3 regions of the Lentzea sp. HUAS12 genome follow, and region 3 is predicted to be linked to each of the others. Evidence: riboswitches for the same ligand, from Rfam matches in the RefSeq annotation. Region 3 holds a riboswitch; each other region holds the start of a gene.
What was found. A riboswitch is a leader RNA that binds a small molecule or an ion and turns the genes downstream of it on or off. The one in region 3 is predicted to bind glycine.

Region 1 (6,104 bases), 330 kb from region 3:
CCGCACCCGACGTCGAGCAGCCGCATGCCCGGCTCCAGGCCGAGCTTGCGGCACACGAGGTCGAGCTTGTTGTGCTGCGCCTGCGCGAGCGACTCGTCCTCGGACGTGAAGTACGCGCACGAGTACGCCATGCTCGGGTCGAGCACGAGCTGGTAGAACGCGTTGCTCAGGTCGTAGTGGTGCGAAATGGCGTCCCGGTCGCGGCTCTTGGTGTGCAGCGCGCCCTTGAGCCGCGCCTCCTCCTTCGGCGCGTCCGGGTTCGGCCCCAGCACCTTGAGCTTCACCGCGAGCTTCGCGACCTCCGAGATCTTCGGGCGCCGGGTGACACCCCGCCGCACGAGCCCCCAGATCTGCGAGAGACCGCTCGCGAGGTCTCCTTCCACGTCGAGCTCCCCGCTCACGTACGCGCGCGCGAGCCCCAACTCGTTCGGACTCCACACGAGCCGGCGCAACGCGTCCCGCGACCGGATCACGAGCACCGTGCCGTCCTGCGGCCCGGCGACGCTCCCGTCCCACGCCCGAATTCCGATCGGCAACGGCGCACCCAGCACCCGTTCGGCCATTCCCGCCAGCTGACCAGCGACGACCACCCTGCACCTCCTGCGTGACCTGGCTCCGCCAGACGTTCGAGCGGCGACGAGGTTCGGTTCGTTTCTGAACCGAGACGCAACCCCGCCCGTATGGCCTCGATAGAGCGAACGGATGGACAAGGAGGACATGAGTGTGATCCGACGTAACCGCATTGCCATCGGGCTCGCCGCGGGACTGGCAGTTGTGCTGGGTCTGGGTGTCTGGAGCGCCACGGGAAGTGGCTCGAACAACTCCAAGCCGGTGGCACAGACCGAAACCGACCTGGGCGTCCTCGGTGACTACGGCGACGTGGGTCAGCCCCCGGTACTCCAGGAACCCGCTGCGGCGCCCGAGACCCCCGTCCAGCAGCAGGCCCCCGAGACCCCGGCCGCACAGCCCGCGGCGCAGCCTCCGGCAGCAGCCCCGGTCAGCACGTTGAGGCTGGTCGGCAAGAGCGTCGACAAGATGGGCCAGGTCGTCCAGGACGGCGATGGCCGCACCCTCTACCGCTTCGACAAGGACGTCCCGAAGCCGGAGGGCAAGTCGAACTGCAACGACCAGTGCGCCGTGACGTGGCCGCCGCTGCTGTCGGACACGATCCCGCAGCTGGAGGGCGTCGACCAGAAGCTGGTCTCCCTGATCACCCGCGCCGACGGCAAGAAGCAGGTCGCCATCGACGGCTGGGCCCTCTACACCTATTCGAAGGACCCGGCGCCGGGCAAGTGGGCGGGCCAGGGCATCGGCAACACCTGGTTCGTGATCCAGCCCAACGGCAAGCGCAACGTCGAGTGCCTCCCGCCCGGTGTGACGGCCCCCGCGGCGTAACCCACAGCATCCCGTTAGGACGGTCCATCTGAGACACACATCACCCTGACACGGTGAAACCCCGGCCCTGGGGAAGGGGCCGGGGTTCCCGTCGTTTCGCTCTCGGGTCACGGAAGGGCGCCACCGGCAGCCGGTGGCGCCCTTCGCCGTTCAGCGACGGCCACGCGCCCGCCCTCCGCGAAGCCGAAGGCGAGCCATGCGATGGCGAAGCCGAGCCGTCCTGAGCACACGAACCTGGCGGTGGTGGCTCCCCCGCAGACGTAACCACCCACGCAACAGCAAGCCGCCGAACGCACCAGGCGTGCCATCAACCCGCCAGCGGCGTTGGACCGGCTCCTTGGGGAGTGTCGGGAGTCTGAGGGCAGAGCCCTCAGCCAACACACGCAACGCGCCCGCAAGCCAGCCGCCAGCAACCCGCAAGCTGACGCAGGCGTCCCTCCAAAAGGAAGACCCCCTGAGCCCAAACGCTGCTCAGGGGGTCCGACAAGATCAGAAAGCACGCATCAGGCTCTCAGAGCGTCGAGTACAGCGGGTGCTTCGCCGCCAGCACCTCGACCCGGGCCCGCAGCTCCTCAACAGCCGCACCGGGCTTCAAGGCCTCCGCGATCACATCCGCGACCTCGGCGAAGTCGACCTCACCGAACCCGCGCGTGGCCAACGCCGGCGTGCCGATCCGCAGCCCCGACGTGACCATCGGCGGACGCGGGTCGTTCGGCACGGCGTTGCGGTTGACCGTGATGCCGATCTGGTGCAGCACGTCCTCGGCCTGCTTGCCGTCCAGTTCGGACGACACCAGGTCGACCAGGACCAGGTGCACGTCGGTGCCCCCGGTGAGCACCTTCACGCCGGCCGCGGCGACGTCGGCCTGCGACAGGCGGTCGGCCAGGATCCGGGCGCCTTCCAGCGTGCGGCGCTGGCGGTCCGCGAACTCCGGCGAGGCCGCGTGCTTGAACGCCACGGCCTTGGCCGCGATCACGTGCTCCAGCGGGCCGCCCTGCTGGCCGGGGAACACCGCGGAGTTGATCTTCTTGGCGATGTCCGCCTCGTTGGAGAGGATCACGCCGCCACGCGGGCCGCCGAGGGTCTTGTGGGTCGTGGTCGTCGTGACGTGCGCGTGCGGCACGGGCGACGGGTGCAGGCCCGCGGCGACGAGGCCCGCGAAGTGCGCCATGTCGACCATCAGGTAGGCCTCGACCGAGTCCGCGATGCGGCGGAACTCGGCGAAGTCCAGCTGGCGCGGGTAGGCGGACCAGCCCGCGACGATCAGCTTGGGCCTGTGCTCCTGGGCCAGGCGCTCTACCTCGGCCATGTCGACGCGGCCGTCGCCGTCCGAGACGTGGTACGGCACGACGTTGTAGAGCTTGCCGGAGAAGTTGATGCGCATGCCGTGGGTCAGGTGGCCGCCGTGCGCCAGGTCCAGGCCCAGGATCGTGTCGCCGGGCTGCAACAGGGCGAACATGGCGGCCGCGTTGGCCTGCGCGCCGGAGTGCGGCTGGACGTTCGCGAAGCCGGCGCCGAAGAGCGACTTGATGCGCTCGATGGCGAGGCGCTCGACGACGTCCACGTGCTCGCAGCCGCCGTAGTAGCGGCGGCCGGGGTAGCCCTCGGCGTACTTGTTGGTCAGCACCGAGCCCTGGGCCTGCAGGACCGAGACGGGCGTGAAGTTCTCCGAGGCGATCATCTCGAGAGTGCCCTGCTGGCGTGCCAGCTCGGCCGCAACGGCCTCGGCCACCTCGGGGTCATACTCCGCGAGGGAAGCGTTGAACTGGTCGGACATCTGGAAGATCTCCCTTACTTGGCGCGCTTGTAGAACGGAAGTGCGACGACCTCGACCGGCTGCTTCTTGCCGCGGACGTCCACCAGCAGTTGGGTGCCCGGTTCGGCACTGGCCTTGGTCACGTAGGCCATCGCGACGGAGTAGCCGAGGGTCGGGGACAGCGCGCCCGACGTCACCTCGCCCACGACCTCGTCGCCGTTCAGCACCGCGTAGCCGTGGCGCGGGGCGCGGCGCTCGGGGGTCTTCAGTCCGACCAGGACCGAGTCCACACCGGACTCCGCGACCTTGGTCAGGGCGTCGCGGCCCACGAAGTCACCGGGCTTGTCGAGCTTCACGACGCGGCCCAGGTTCGCGTTGTACGGCGTGAGCGACGTCGTCAGCTCGTTGCCGTACAACGGCATCCCGGCCTCGAGGCGCAGCGTGTCGCGGCAGCCGAGACCGCACGGCTTGAGCTCGTGCGCCTCACCCGCGGCGAGCAGCGCCGCCCACACGGCGGACGCGTCGGCGGGCGCGACGAACAGCTCGAAGCCCTCCTCACCGGTGTAGCCGGTGCGGGCGAGCAGCGCGTCGACACCGGCCACGGTGGACGGGTACGAGGCGTAGTACTTGACCGTCGACAGGTCCGTTTCGGTGAGACCCGAGAGGATCTCGACCGACTTCGGGCCCTGGATGGCGATGAGCGCGTAGTCGGTCGACCTGTCCGTGACGACGGTGTCGAAGCCGGCGGCGCGCTCGACCAGAGCTTCAGCCACCACTGCAGCGTTGGAGGCGTTCGCGACGACCATGAACTCCTCGTCGCCGAGGCGGTACACGATCAGGTCGTCGATCACGCCGCCGTCGGCCTGGGTGATCATCGTGTAGCGCGCCTTGCCGACGGCCAGCGCGGAGATGTGCCCGACCAGCGCGTGGTCGAGGGCCTCCCCCGCGGCCGGGCCGGTCAGCACGATCTCACCCATGTGCGTGAGGTCGAACAGGCCGGCGGTGGTGCGCACCGCGTGGTGCTCCGCCAGCTCGGACGAGTAGCGCAGCGGCATCCGCCAGCCCGCGAAGTCGGTGAACATCGCGCCGAGCTGCTCGTGCTCGGCGTTCAGAGGCGTGAGGCGGGACATCAGAACGCTCCTCCAGGGTGCGCCGAAGAGCCGGACGCGGCCGGCTGAGGCATCAGAAGAATGACACGGTCCATCGGAGACTCCTCACTAGAGCGAGCCTCCCCCTCTGTCATGAGCCTGAGAGCTTCACCACCGGAGTGGCTTGCACCGTGGGCGAGGCCGCCGAGCGGCCTGCTTTCCAGAGTTGCCTTCGTCGCGCGGTACTTGTACCTGAGAGATTCCGGGGAGGAGTTGCTCCTTCGGCGCTCCCACCGAAGGGAGCTCTCCCGCGCGACGTCAACGGCCGTGTTCAGTTGGTAGCCCCAGACGCTAGCAGGCCAAACGTCACAGCGGCACGCCCTGCGCCGTCTTCTCGACCACCTTGCGCTCCGCCCAGAACGACAGGAACGGCACGGTGCCGGCGAGCAGCACGAGGGCGGTGCCCTTGATCGACCAGCGCAGCTTCAGCGCCAGGTCGACGGAAATCACCAGGTAGATGGCGTAGAGGAAGCCGTGGACCGGGCCGACGACCTTCATCGCGCCGCCCATGTCCGCGGCGTACTTGAGCACCATGGCCACGACCAGGAGCAACAGGAAGACTCCGACCACGTAAGCCATGACCCTGAACCGGGTCAACGCACCCTTCATCTGCCCGCCTTCGCTCAACGACCGTCCCGCGCGTTGAGGTCCGCGAGCATGCGGTTGTAGGCCGCGAGCTCCGCGTCCTCGTCGTCGTCGATGTGCTCGACAGGCGCGGGTTTGACGGCGACAACCGTACTTACCGGCTTCGGAGCAGGCGCAACCGGCTCGGGTGAGAGAGCCTCGTCACGGCGTTCGCGCGCGAGCCTGCGGAAGCGCCACACCATGAAGAGCGGGAAGAGGCCGAAGAGCGGCCACTGGAGCACGTAGCCGAGGTTCTGGAACGTGCCGCTGGCGGACTCGAAGCGCTGCCACTGCCAGTACGCGAGCCCGCAACAGACGACCAGCGCCGCCAGACAGGCGAACGCGATCAGCACACGTTGGGGAGTAAGGAGGCCGCGCACGACCTCCACACTACTTGGGTGAGGCCTCCGCGAAGAGGAGGCCACCCGTGAAGGGATGGAGTCCTTCGGGGGGTCCGGGGGCCGCCCCCGGCGAAAACACTCCGAAGTCGGCTTGGCGAGCGCGCTCCGCGAGCGCGCAACACCACCAACGCAGGGCTCCCGCCTCCGAGAGCCCGTTGCCGAACTACGCGACGCCGTCCCGGCGCTGCCTCTGCAGACGTGCGACGCACCAGGCCGCGGCGGAGCCACGGCGGAGGTGCTGGAGAACCGTCATCGGTCCCAGGCGCCTCCCGAGGTCGGCAGGCGTGAGGCCGGCCGCGCGGTAGTCGAGCGCGCGCTGGTCCAGCGGGCTGATGCCCGCGTCCCACCACTGCTCGGCCTCGGCGACGTCGCCCACCAGCTGCCAGTAGCTCGCCGCGGCGGCGAGCAGTGCCTCGGGTGCCTCCGGCGCCCGCTTGCGCATCGCGGCCACGTAGGCCGGATCCGCCGAGTCGACCTTGACCAAGCCACGCGACCCGCTCCTGCCTCCCCGCTGCACGGGGATGCCTGGCGCCGAGGGGGGAGCCTCCGCGAGCCACGCGTTCTTGATCCGGTTCACCTCCTGCATCTCTGCGTCATCAGACCGTTCAGCCGCCCACTGCTGCAACAGCTCGTGGACCCCGGAGTCCTCGACCATCAATGCCTCCTCGTCGGTCGGGGATCGGCCATTGCAGCGGAAGGTATTCGGTAGGTCTGACAATCGCCAGACCCTGAATCACCAGAACACCCGTTACCAGTGCGTGATTGGCCGCATTCCACCCG
Region 2 (6,104 bases), 1.2 Mb from region 3:
TGGGCGGGTACGAGCACGCGGCGTACGCGACCGGAAAGGCCAACAGGCACGAATTCGGTGGCCTCACGGACGCAACGTTTAAGGCGATTCCCTTGCTGGAAGCGGGCATGTTCGCGCAATGGCCCTGGGAGCCGTAGGCAAACAGGTGTTCGATAGTGTTCCCGAATGGCGGAGCACAAGTGTGCCATCGAAGGGTGCCACAGAGCCCACAAAGCACGGGGATGGTGCGCGACGCACTACCGACGCTGGAGCCTGCACGGCGATCCGACAACACTGCTGAGGGAGTGGCGGCCGCGCACCACCTCGTGCGCCGACGAGGACTGCACCAAGTCGACGCTCGGCGGCGCGAAGGGGTGGTGTCGCACGCACTACGAGCGACATCGGCAGAATCGACCCCGCAAAGGTCGCCCCGCGAGCAAAGGGCACATTCGCGACGGCTACCGGTTCAAATACCTGGGCAAGGGCGTCTGGTCGTCCGAGCATCGCCTGGTGATGGAGGAGATTCTCGGACGACCGTTGACCCCCACCGAGACCGTTCACCACAAGAACGGAATCAGGGACGACAACAGACCTGAGAACCTGGAACTCTGGGCGAGCAAGCATCCTCGCGGCCAACGAGTCACCGATCTCGTGGCGTTCGCCCGCGACGTCATGCGCGAGTACGGCGAAATGGTCACGACACCGGACGACGTGCGATCTGACGGTAAGCGCACACTGGGAGTTAGCGTTCTCACCAGCTATGATGCTGGCATGGAGTACAACGTGTTCGCGAAGGCGTGCCCGTCACGTCCCTTGCTGGAGCACGTCACCGGCAGGTGGGGCGGCCTGACGATGGGCGTGCTCGTGGACGGACCGCTGCGGTTCAACGAACTGCGCCGCCGCGTCGACGGGGTCAGCGAGAAGATGCTGTCCCAGACGCTGCAGGCGCTGGAGCGCGACGGGTTCGTGCACCGCGACGCGCAGCCCACGAACCCGCCGCGCGTCGACTACAGCCTCACGCCGCTCGGGCGCGAGACGGCGGAGCGGCTGCTCTCGTTGATCCACCTGCTGGAGGCGCGGATGCCCGAGGTGCTGGACGCGCAGAAGGCTTACGACGCCCGCTGATCTGGTAAATCCGCTTGGTGTGGCTGATTGGGCTGATCGTGTGAACGGATGCGGACGGTGCTGGCGGCAGGACGAGCTGGATCTGCTCGACGGCGATCCCGAGCTGCTGTCCGACAAGCTCGTGCACAAGTTCGCCTGGGAGAGCACGGACCACTTCGAGCGCGACGAGTACGAGCCGGCGTGGCGCCGGCTCGGGTACCGGGTGGTCGGGGTGCTGGAGAACGATCCGGACGGCAAGCTCACCGCGGGGCTGGCGTGGGCCCGGTTCGAGAGCTGGCCGGAGAGCGAGCAGGCCGCGCTGCGCGCGCTGGTCACCGATGTCGTCGTGCGTGCGGCGGCAGACCCGGAGCGCTGGTGGCGACTGGACGAACTGCTCCACGCGGCCGCTCAGCTGGACCAGGACATGGCTCCCTGGCTGCGGCTCGTCGACACCTTCGAGGACGACGTCGTCGCCCATGTCGCGCACGACTACTCGTGGCACTACGGACGCGACACCGGCCCGTTGCTCACCTGGATGATGTGGGACGACCCCGGAAAGCCGATCCGCGACTGGCTGCACTCCCCCGCGCTGCGCGCCCGGCTGTCCAGGATCGACAGCCGGGACGCTCAGCAAGCGCTGGAGAACGTCGACCTGATGGCCGAGTTCAGCATTCGATGACGTTCACGGCGAGGCCGCCGCGTGCCGTCTCCTTGTACTTCACGGACATGTCCTTGCCGGTGTCCCGCATGGTCTTGATGACCTTGTCGAGCGACACGAAGTGCGAGCCGTCGCCCCGCAACGCCATGCGCACGGCCGTGATGGCCTTGATGGACGCGACGGCGTTGCGTTCGATGCACGGGATCTGCACGAGGCCGCCGATCGGGTCGCAGGTCAGCCCGAGGTTGTGCTCCATCGCGATCTCGGCGGCGTTCTCGACCTGTTCGGGGGTGCCGCCGAGCACCTCGGCGAGCCCGCCCGCGGCCATCGAGCAGGCCGAGCCGACCTCGCCCTGGCAGCCGACCTCGGCGCCGGAGATCGACGCGTTCTCCTTGAACAGGACGCCGATCGCGCCCGCGGTCAGCAGGAAGCGGACGACGCCGTCGTCGGAGGCTCCCGGCACGAACTTCGTGTAGTAGTGCAGGACCGCCGGGACGATGCCGGCCGCGCCGTTGGTCGGTGCGGTGACGACGCGGCCGCCCGCCGCGTTCTCCTCGTTGACGGCGAGCGCGAAGAGCGTCACCCAGTCCATGACCCGCAGCGGGTCGGTGACGAAGTGCTCGCCCTCCAGGCGTTTGCGCATCTCGGCTGCGCGGCGGCGGACTTTGAGGCCGCCAGGCAGGACGCCGTGTTCGGTGCAGCCGCGTTCGACGCACTCCTGCATGACGTGCCAGATGTGCAGAAGTCCTTCGCGGACTTCGGTTTCCGTGCGCCACGACAGCTCGTTGGCCATCATGATCTCGCTGATCGACAGGCCGGTCTCGCGGCAGCGCGCGAGGAGTTGGTCGCCGGTCAGGAACGGGTGCGGCAGCGGCGTGGTGTCCGGCTTGATCCGGTCGGTGCCGCTCGCGTTCTCGTCGACGACGAAGCCGCCGCCGATCGAGTAGTAGACGGCGTGCTCGACCGACTTGCCGTCCGCGAACGCCTCGAAGCTCATCCCGTTGGGGTGCAACGGGAGTGACTTGCGGCGGTGCATGACGAGGTCGCGGTCGTGCACGAAGCCGATCTCGTGCGTGCCGCCGAGCTTGAGCCGTCCGCCGGAGATGATCTCCTCGACGCGGCCGGCCGCGACCGCGGGGTCGACCTCCTCGGGAAGGTTGCCCTCGAGGCCGAGGAACACGGCCTTCGGGCTGCCGTGGCCGTGCCCGGTCGCGCCGAGCGAGCCGAACAGCTCGACGTGCACGCGGTCCACTGTGGATGCGCGTTCACCGAGCTTGTCGACGAACATGGCCGCCGCGCGCATCGGGCCGACCGTGTGGGAGCTGGACGGGCCGATGCCGACGGAGAACAGGTCGAAAACGCTGATCGCCACTGATCAGTCCTTCGTGGTGGTGGAGCGGTCAATCAGGCCCATGTCAGTCGGTCTTGGTGAGCTCGGCGTACTTCGCCGCCGTGAGCAGGTTCTCGGCCGATTCGACGCGGACCTTGAACAGCCAGCCGGCGCCGTACGGGTCGTTGTTCACGATGGCCGGGTCTTCGACGACGGCGCTGTTGACCTCGATGACCTCGCCGGTGACGGGCGAGAACAGGTCGCTGACGGACTTGGTGGACTCGAGCTCGCCGCAGACCTCGTTGGTGATGACCTTCGCACCGACCTCGGGGAGCTGCACGTAGACGATGTCGCCCAGCGCGTCGGCCGCGTACTCGGTGATTCCGCAGGTCAGCGGGTCCTGGGTGCCCGGCGTCCAGTCGACCCACTCGTGCTCGACGGTGTAGAGCAGGTTCTCGGGGAACTCCACGGCGCGACTCCTCTGGCTGTGACGGGTCAGGACTGCTTGCGCCCCCTCCGCCGTGCAGAGTTGCCTACCCCGAGCGGTCTTGCTGCCTGAGAGTGTGCGGGAGCTTGCCCCTTCGGCGCCCCGACTCGGTCGTCGAGGTCTCTCCCACTCGGGTTGTGGCGCTTGCGCGCCGCGGCCGGTGTTCAGTTCTCGGCGCGCACGCTATGTGCGGTCCCGGTCGAGTGTCAACGCGGGGACGTCGACTGGAACGCGAGCCACGTTCAGGTCGCTCTGTCCCAAGTGAACAATCCAGCAGGTGCCGGATAGTGCGATCTGCACAGTGACATGACCTTGCGAGTGGCTCACATTGTGAGATGTCGGCCACCGAACGGAGGAGTCATCGTGCGGATCGCAGTTCCCCGCGAGATCAAGAACCACGAGTACCGCGTCGCTCTCACCCCTGCCGGTGCGCACGAGCTGACGAGCCGCGGGCACGACGTGTTCGTCGAGCAGGGCGCCGGTCTGGGCTCCGCGATCACCGACGAGGAGTACCTCGCCGCCGGTGCCAAGGTCCTCGCGACCGCCGACGACGTCTGGTCCGAGGGCGACCTGGTCCTGAAGGTCAAGGAGCCCATCGCCGAGGAGTACCCGCGCCTGCGCGCCGGCCAGACCCTCTTCACGTACCTGCACCTCGCCGCCGACAAGCCGCTGACCGAGGCGCTGCTGGCGTCCGGCACCACGGCCATCGCCTACGAGACCGTGCAGCTGCCGAACCGCGCGCTGCCGCTGCTCGCCCCGATGTCCGAGGTCGCGGGCCGGCTGGCCCCGCAGGTCGGCGCGTTCAGCCTGATGAAGCCCTCCGGTGGCCGTGGCGTGCTGCCCGGTGGCGTCCCCGGTGTCGCCCCGGCCCGCGTGGTCGTGATCGGCGGCGGCGTGGCCGGCATCAACGCCGCCACCATCGCCGTGGGCATGGGCGCGGACGTGCAGATCCTCGACACCAACGTCGACCGCCTGCGCCAGATCGACGCCCAGTTCCAGGGCCGCCTGCGCACGCTCGCCTCGAACTCGTTCGCCATCGAGCAGGCCGTCCGGGAGGCCGACCTGGTCATCGGCGCCGTGCTGGTCCCCGGTGCCGCCGCACCCAAGCTCGTGTCGAACGCGCTGGTCGCCGACATGAAGCCGGGTTCGGTGCTCGTCGACATCGCCATCGACCAGGGCGGTTGCTTCGAGGACTCGCGCGCCACCACGCACGCCGAGCCGACCTACGAGGTCCACAACTCGGTGTTCTACTGCGTCGCGAACATGCCGGGCGCCGTCCCGCGCACCTCGACCTACGCGCTGACCAACGTGACGCTGCCGTACGCGGTCGCGCTGGCCGACAAGGGCTGGGAGAAGGCGCTCAAGGACGACCGTTCGCTGGCCCTGGGCCTGAACGCCCACGCCGGCAAGCTGACCAACGGCCCGGTGGCCGAGGCGACCGGTCTGCCGCACACGGCGCTGGAGAGCGTCGTCTGAAGACCAACTGAATGAATGAGGCCCCCGCACGCGTGAACCGCTGCGGGGGTTTCGCCTATCGGAGGGCGGCGACGCGCGCCTTGATGCCGTCGATCACGCAGTCCAGCCCGAACTCGAACTGGCCCTCGAGCGACCAGATCTCCTGTTCGTCCAGCATCCTGACGTAGTTCGGGTGCTTGTCCCGGTACAGGTCGGCGATCTTGGTCAGATCCGGCGGCGGGGAGTCCATCCCGCCGCGGGCGATGAAGTTGACCTCGGCGATCACGTACCCGGTGGCGAAGCTCGAGACGGTGGAGACCGACTGGGCCGCGGCGCCCAGTGGCAGGCCCGCCCGGAGCATGGGTTCGAACATCGCGTCGGACATCGCGACCGCCTTCGGGCCGATGCTGTTGAACTCGCCGATGTTCTTGACCCACCAGGGGTGGCGGTGCGCGATCTGACGCATCGCGTGCATCATCCCGCGCACCGCGGTCTCCCAGTCGTCGTCGGGGCCCGGCATCGGGAACTCGCCGTAGACCTCGTCGAGGCACAGCTCGATCAGCGCGTCCTTCGTGGGCACGTGCCAGTAGAGCGACATGGGGGCCGCGCCGAGCTCCGCGGCGAGCTTGCGCATGGACAGCTTCTGCAGGCCGTGTTCGTCCAGCATCTCCATCGCCTTGCGGACGATGGCCTCACGGCTCAGGCCGAGGGGCTGGTTGCTGCTGGGCCTGGGCTTGCTGAACCACACGCTCTCCACGTGGACGATCCTAAGCACGCCGCAGCAACACGCTGGCCACAACACCTCCCAGGAACACGGCGATCGCGCCGATCACCAGGCTGACGCTCATGCCGTTGGAGAACGCCTCGCGCACGACGGTGATGTCCGCACCGCTGTGCAGTGCCTCCGACAGCGACCGCCCCGGTACGCCGTCGGGCAGCGAGGCCGCGAACCGCGCCGACAGCAGTGCGCCCAGCACCGCGATGCCGAAGGAGGAGCCCAGCTCCGACAACGTGCCCGACAGCCCGGAGGCGACTCCGGCGCGTTCCGGCGGGATCGAGCCCATCAGCGCGTTGACGGCGACCGGTTGCGA
Region 3 (6,104 bases):
GTGTCCGCGCGTCCGTCCGACTCGGTGGCGCTGGCGTTGCGGGTGGGCGTGCCCATCCACGCCGAGGAGGCCGTGCTCGCCGAGGCCGGGCTGATCATCCCGGACGAGCAGGAGGACGAGGTGGAGAAGTTCCGCGAGTTCCTCGACTCCGTCTCCCCCGAGGACTTCCGCGGAGCGGACACATAGGCACTGTCGGGGCGCGGACACGTAGACACAGTCGCGGGCGCGGGCACCTGAGTTTCCGGTGCTCGCACTCCGTCTCGTATGGGCGACAGAGCAGTTCGTTTGGATGTCCCCCTATCGGACTACTTTCGGTCGTTTCGACCGCTAAACGATCACTAAACGTCACCTGAACGTCCTACATCGGGTGACGGTCCGGCTCTCCACCTCAGGTTGAGGGTCGACACTCCCCGCGCGTCGCGTTGACCTGCCCTCGGACCGGTCCTACCGTCGAACTCGAGTGGACGTCGCTGCTGAGCGAGAGCGGACACAGCGGCTTGACGGTCATGAGTTTCGTGGCCGTTCCGAGGGGAGGCAGGCGTGGTCGAGGAAGCGCCCTTGAGGGCGGAATCCGGGCTGCAGGGTGAACTGTTCCCGGACTCCTCGCTGCCGGACGAGCTCGTCGGTTACCGAGGACCCGCGGCGTGTCAGATCGCGGGCATCACGTACCGGCAGCTCGACTACTGGGCACGGACCGGGCTGGTCGCGCCGACGGTGCGGGTGGCGCACGGCTCGGGCAGCCAGAGGCTGTACTCCTTCAAGGACATCCTGGTGCTCAAGGTCGTGAAGCGGCTGCTGGACACCGGTGTCTCGCTGCAGAACATCAGGGTCGCGGTCGACCACCTGCGCCGCCGCGGCGTGCAGGACCTGGCGAGGATCACGCTGTTCTCCGACGGCACCACCGTCTACGAGTGCACCTCGCCGGAGGAGGTCGTCGACCTGCTGCAGGGTGGTCAGGGCGTGTTCGGCATCGCGGTGAGCGGTGCGATGCGCGAGATCTCCGGCACGATCCACGAGTTCCCGGCCGAACGCGCGGACGGCGTCGAGATCGCCCCGATGACCGAGGACGAGCTGACCCGCCGCCGCCGCGAGCGCGCCACCGGCTGATCGTGGCCGACCGGCCGCCCCCGGTGGCCGGTCGGCAGCAGCGCGGGGCCGATCGGCGTCCCTAGCGTTGCGGGCATGACGCACACACCCTCGTCGCAGGTGGTCAAGGTCCTGGCCGCGGCCGTGCAGCGCGCGTTCCGCCTGGAGTTCGGCTTCGTCGGCACCGAGAACCTGCTGATCTCGCTGATCGACACGATCGGCCCCGGCCGCAAGCTCGGCGTGAAGTCGGTGCGGCCGCAGGCTATGGCGCGGGGGGCCGAGAACTGGGCGGGCGACGACGGCGGTCTCGCCGAGCCGGGCCCCGACGTCATGGCGCTCGTGCGCGCCGCCCACCACCACGCCCGCGTCGAGACCGTGCTGCCGGTGTCCCGCGCGCTGGACGAGTGCCTGCGGGCGGCGATCGTCCTGGCCGGCGACGGCGTGCTGACCACGACCCACCTCTCGCTCGCCCTGCTGTCGCTCGACTCCGGGCGGGCGGCCGACCTGTTCCTGCTGCGCGGCGTGGACGTCGAGGCCACGGCCGCGGCCGTGCGGGCCGACGCCGCGCGGAAGTACGCCGAGGTCGAGGAGGCACCCGCCGTCTGGCTGCTGCGCAAGGCGGGAGCGCTGGAAGGGGACGCCGGCGGCGGGTACGTGCGCCGGCTGACGCGCCTCGTCGCCCGCGGGCAGGGCCTGGGCGGGCCGGTGCTCACGGTCGTGCGGGGCGAGGCCGAACGCCTCGCCGTCGCCGCGCGCCGGGACGTCTCGTCGCGCGACCTCGTGGAGGCCGTGCTGACGGTCGACCACCAGCTGACCGCGGCGGGGTGCCGGCTGAAGCCCGAGTTCGAGTCGGGTGGCGCGGCGGCGTTGCGCGAGGCGGGCGTGGACCGGGAGGCGTTGCCCGAGGGCGGCACCGTGGAACGGGCGGTGGAACGGGCGAAGCTCGTCGCGGCCCGGCGCGGTGACCGGGTCGTCGGCACCCGGCACCTGCTCGTGGCGCTGCGGGACGACCCCGCCGACCCCGTCGCGCCGGCGCTCGCCGGTCTCGCCACTGAGACGTAGGTCGCGTCCCTAGCGACTACCCGGGCTGCCTGCGGGTATTCTTCCCGGGTAGTCGCTGAACTCAGGCGGGAGAGACCGGGCCCCGAGCCCGGCGCCGAAGGAGCAAGTCCCTCCCCGGGAACCTCTCAGGCATCCAGGACCGCCGAGCGAGACGCCTCTGGAAAGTGGACCCCCGCGAGGGGATCCCGCCGACGGTGAAAGCCCGTTCTCACGACGGGTGAACCTCTCAGGCGCCCTTCGGGGTACGGACAGAGCGGGGAGGGCACAGGACACGTGTGCCCTCAAGCCACCCCGGAGGCGTTTGATGACGCAGGACCGCATTCCGCTCGCCGCTCTCGAGCACGGCACCCCGTTCGCCGACCGCCACGTCGGCCCGCGCCCCGCCGAGCTCGCGCGCATCCTCGACGTCATCGGCGTCGGGTCGCTCGAGGAGCTGGCGCAGCACGCGGTGCCGTCGTCCATCCACGAGCGCGACCTCGTGCTGGACCTGCCGGCCCCCGCCACCGAAACCGAGGCGCTCGCGGAGCTGCGGGAGCTCGCGTCGCAGAACCGCCCGATGACGCAGATGATCGGTCTCGGCTACTACGACACCGTGACGCCGGGCGTGATCCTGCGCAACGTCCTGGAAAGCCCGGCCTGGTACACGGCCTACACGCCGTACCAGCCGGAGATCTCGCAGGGCCGCCTCGAAGCGCTGCTGAACTTCCAGACGATGGTCGGCGACCTGACGGGCCTGCCGGTCGCGAACGCGTCCATGCTGGACGAGTCGACCGCCGCCGCCGAGGCGATGACGCTGGTGCGCCGCGCGGGCAAGTCCAAGTCGAACAAGTTCGTCATCGACGCCGACACGCTGCCGCAGACGCTGGCCGTCATCGAGACGCGCGCCGAGCCGCTCGGCATCGAGATCGTCGTCGCCGACCTGTCGCAGGGCATCGAGGGCCTGGGCCTCGGTGGCGACTTCTTCGGCGTGCTGCTGTCCTACCCCGGCGCGTCCGGTGTGGTGCGCGACCAGAAGGCGCTCGTCGAGGAGATCCACGCCGCCGGTGCGCAGGCCGTCGTCGTCGCCGACCTGCTCGCGCTGACGCTGCTGCGCGCGCCCGGTGAGATCGGCGCGGACGTCGTCGTCGGCACCACGCAGCGCTTCGGCGTCCCGATCGGCTTCGGCGGCCCGCACGCTGGCTACATGGCCGTCCGGTCCGGTCTGGAGCGCCAGCTGCCCGGCCGTCTCGTCGGCGTCTCCGTCGACTCGGACGGCTCGCTGGCCTACCGCCTCGCGCTGCAGACGCGCGAGCAGCACATCCGCCGCGAGAAGGCCACGTCGAACATCTGCACCGCGCAGGTGCTGCTGGCCGTCATCGCGTCCATGTACGCCGTCTACCACGGTCCCGAGGGCCTGCGCGGCATCGCGACCCGCGTGCACCGCATGGCCACCGTGCTCGCCACGGGCCTGTGCGAGGCCGGTCTCGACGTCGTGCACGGCGAGTTCTTCGACACCGTCGAGGTCCGCGTCGAGGGCAAGGCCGCCGAGGTCGTCGCGAAGGCCCGCGAGGCCGGCATCAACCTGCGTCTCGTCGACTCCGACGTCGTCGCAATCGCTTGCGACGAGAAGACCACGCGCGCGCACATCATCGCCGTGTGGGAGGCCTTCGGCGTCACGAAGGCCGATGTGGACGCCATCGACGCCGACACCGCCGACGGCATCCCGGCCGACCTGCGCCGCACCTCGGACTACCTGACCCACCCGGTCTTCCACGCGCACCGCTCGGAGACCGCGCTGCTGCGCTACCTGCGCGCGCTGTCCGACAAGGACGTCGCCCTCGACCGCAGCATGATCCCGCTCGGCTCCTGCACGATGAAGCTGAACGCCACCGCGGAGATGGAGTCCATCACGTGGCCGGAGTTCTCGACGCTGCACCCGTTCGCGCCCGTCGAGGACGCGCGCGGCATGCTGAAGATCGTGTCCGACCTGGAGGCCTGGCTCGCCGAGGTCACCGGCTACGACGCCGTGTCGCTGCAGCCGAACGCCGGTTCGCAGGGTGAGTTCGCCGGCCTGCTGGCGATCCGCGCCTACCACCGCGCCAACGGCAACGCCGACCGCGACGTCTGCCTGATCCCGTCGTCCGCCCACGGCACCAACGCCGCGTCCGCCGTCATGGCCGGCATGCGCGTCGTCGTCGTGAAGTGCGACGACAAGGGCAACATCGACATGGGCCACCTGCGCACCACGGTCGCCGAGCACGCCGACGACCTGGCCGCGATCATGATCACCTACCCGTCGACCCACGGCGTGTACGAGGACACGGTCCGCGAGGTCTGCGGCCTGGTCCACGACGCGGGCGGCCAGGTGTACGTCGACGGCGCGAACCTCAACGCGTTGATCGGCCTCGCCCGCTACGGCAAGTTCGGCTCGGACGTCTCGCACCTGAACCTGCACAAGACGTTCTGCATCCCGCACGGCGGCGGCGGCCCCGGCGTCGGCCCGATCGGCGTGAAGTCCCACCTCGCGCCGTTCCTGCCGAACCACCCGCTGCAGCCGACCGCGGGCCCGGCCACCGGTGTCGGCCCGATCAGCGCCGCCCCGTGGGGCTCCGCGTCGATCCTGCCGATCTCGTGGGCGTACGTGCGCATGATGGGCGGCGACGGCCTGCGCCGCGCGACCCTGACCGCCGTGGCCGCCGCGAACTACGTGGCCCGCCGCCTCGACGAGCACTACCCGGTCCTCTACACCGGCGAGGGCGGCTTCGTCGCCCACGAGTGCATCCTCGACCTGCGCCCGATCACCAAGGCCACCGGCGTGACGGTGGACGACGTGGCCAAGCGCCTCGCCGACTACGGCCTGCACGCCCCGACGATGTCGTTCCCGGTCGCCGGCACGCTGATGGTCGAGCCGACCGAGTCCGAGGACCTGGGCGAGATCGACCGGTTCATCGACGCCATGATCGCCATCAAGCGCGAGATCGACCGCGTGGGCGCCGGCGAGTGGCCCGTCGAGGACAATCCGCTGCGCAACGCCCCGCACACCGCGGCCTGCGTGACCACCGGCGAGTGGAACCACCCGTACACCCGCGAGGAGGCCGTGTTCCCCGCGGGCCAGAGCAGCACCCCGAAGATCTGGCCGCCGGTCCGCCGCATCGACGGCGCGAAGGGCGACCGCAACCTGGTCTGCTCCTGCCCGCCGCTCGAGGCGTACAGCAGCTGACCGAGGGTTCTCAGGCCCCGACGGGACAGGCGTCGTCGCCGCAGTTCTCGTCGGGGCCCAACCCCGGCTTGTCCAGGTCGTGCTCGAACGCGAAGTGGAAGCAGTCCGGGTGCATCCGCTCGAACAGTTCGAAGTCCTCGGCCTCCAGCTCGACCGTCTCACCGCAACGCTGGCACGTCTGTTCCTCTGACACGGCCGAATGGTCTCACCCGCGCCGGGCGAACAGGACGGCCCCGTCCTCCCCGAGCAGCCACTGGGCCTCGACGGTGAACCCGGCGGCTCTCAACCACTCCGCGACCCGCTCCGGCCGTCGCAGGTGGACGTGCACGCGCATCGGGTGCCCGCCGTAGCCCTGCGTCTTGAGGTTCGTCCGGTCCCCGACGTGAAAACCCAGCTGCAGCAAGCCGTCCGGCCGCAACGCGTCGTGGAAGTGCCCGAACACCACCGGCACGAGGTCGTCCGGCACGTGGATCAACGACCACCAGGCGAGGATCCCGCCCAGCGGACCGGCCAGCGGTTCCGTCATCGACCCCACCTCGAACCGCAGCCCGGGGTGGGTGCGCCGCGCCAGCGCGACCATCGCGGGGGAGAGGTCGATGCCGGACGCGTCCACGCCGAGGTCGTTCAGCCGCGCGGTGATGTCACCGGGTCCGCAGCCGACGTCGGCGACCGGCCCGCTCACCTCCTCCGCGAACAGCCGCAACGCCGCCCGCAGGTGGGGCAGGCCGTCCAGCAGACCGCGCGTCTGCTCCGCATA

Region 1: linked by a shared signal. The riboswitch ahead of gcvT (glycine cleavage system aminomethyltransferase GcvT) and the one ahead of gcvP (aminomethyl-transferring glycine dehydrogenase) in region 3 are both predicted to bind glycine.
Region 2: linked by a shared signal. The riboswitch ahead of gcvH (glycine cleavage system protein GcvH) and the one ahead of gcvP (aminomethyl-transferring glycine dehydrogenase) in region 3 are both predicted to bind glycine.

What each region holds. Positions count from the first base shown of each region.
Region 1 covers NZ_CP099738.1:8,895,562-8,901,665, reverse strand. The annotation lists gene ND450_RS41830 (cyclopropane-fatty-acyl-phospholipid synthase family protein) at 1-563, opposite strand, end outside; gene ND450_RS41825 (hypothetical protein) at 724-1,395, shown strand; gene glyA (serine hydroxymethyltransferase) at 1,907-3,172, opposite strand; gene gcvT (glycine cleavage system aminomethyltransferase GcvT) at 3,187-4,281, opposite strand; glycine riboswitch at 4,378-4,469, opposite strand; glycine riboswitch at 4,470-4,560, opposite strand; gene ND450_RS41810 (DUF3817 domain-containing protein) at 4,606-4,908, opposite strand; gene ND450_RS41805 (hypothetical protein) at 4,923-5,303, opposite strand; gene ND450_RS41800 (transcriptional regulator) at 5,488-5,979, opposite strand.
Region 2 covers NZ_CP099738.1:8,065,815-8,071,918, reverse strand. The annotation lists gene ND450_RS37890 (TROVE domain-containing protein) at 1-137, shown strand, start outside; partial or broken gene ND450_RS45795 (hypothetical protein) at 166-576, shown strand; gene ND450_RS37880 (helix-turn-helix domain-containing protein) at 751-1,104, shown strand; gene ND450_RS37875 (hypothetical protein) at 1,145-1,762, shown strand; gene ND450_RS37870 (L-serine ammonia-lyase) at 1,749-3,113, opposite strand; gene gcvH (glycine cleavage system protein GcvH) at 3,157-3,540, opposite strand; glycine riboswitch at 3,605-3,697, opposite strand; gene ald (alanine dehydrogenase) at 3,922-5,034, shown strand; gene ND450_RS37855 (TetR/AcrR family transcriptional regulator) at 5,090-5,770, opposite strand; gene ND450_RS37850 (MFS transporter) at 5,781-6,104, opposite strand, start outside.
Region 3 covers NZ_CP099738.1:9,224,808-9,230,911, forward strand. The annotation lists gene ND450_RS43465 (bifunctional nuclease family protein) at 1-186, shown strand, start outside; gene ND450_RS43470 (MerR family transcriptional regulator) at 541-1,107, shown strand; gene ND450_RS43475 (Clp protease N-terminal domain-containing protein) at 1,183-2,148, shown strand; glycine riboswitch at 2,205-2,300, shown strand; glycine riboswitch at 2,304-2,402, shown strand; gene gcvP (aminomethyl-transferring glycine dehydrogenase) at 2,453-5,347, shown strand; gene ND450_RS43485 (hypothetical protein) at 5,358-5,540, opposite strand; gene ND450_RS43490 (trans-aconitate 2-methyltransferase) at 5,553-6,104, opposite strand, start outside.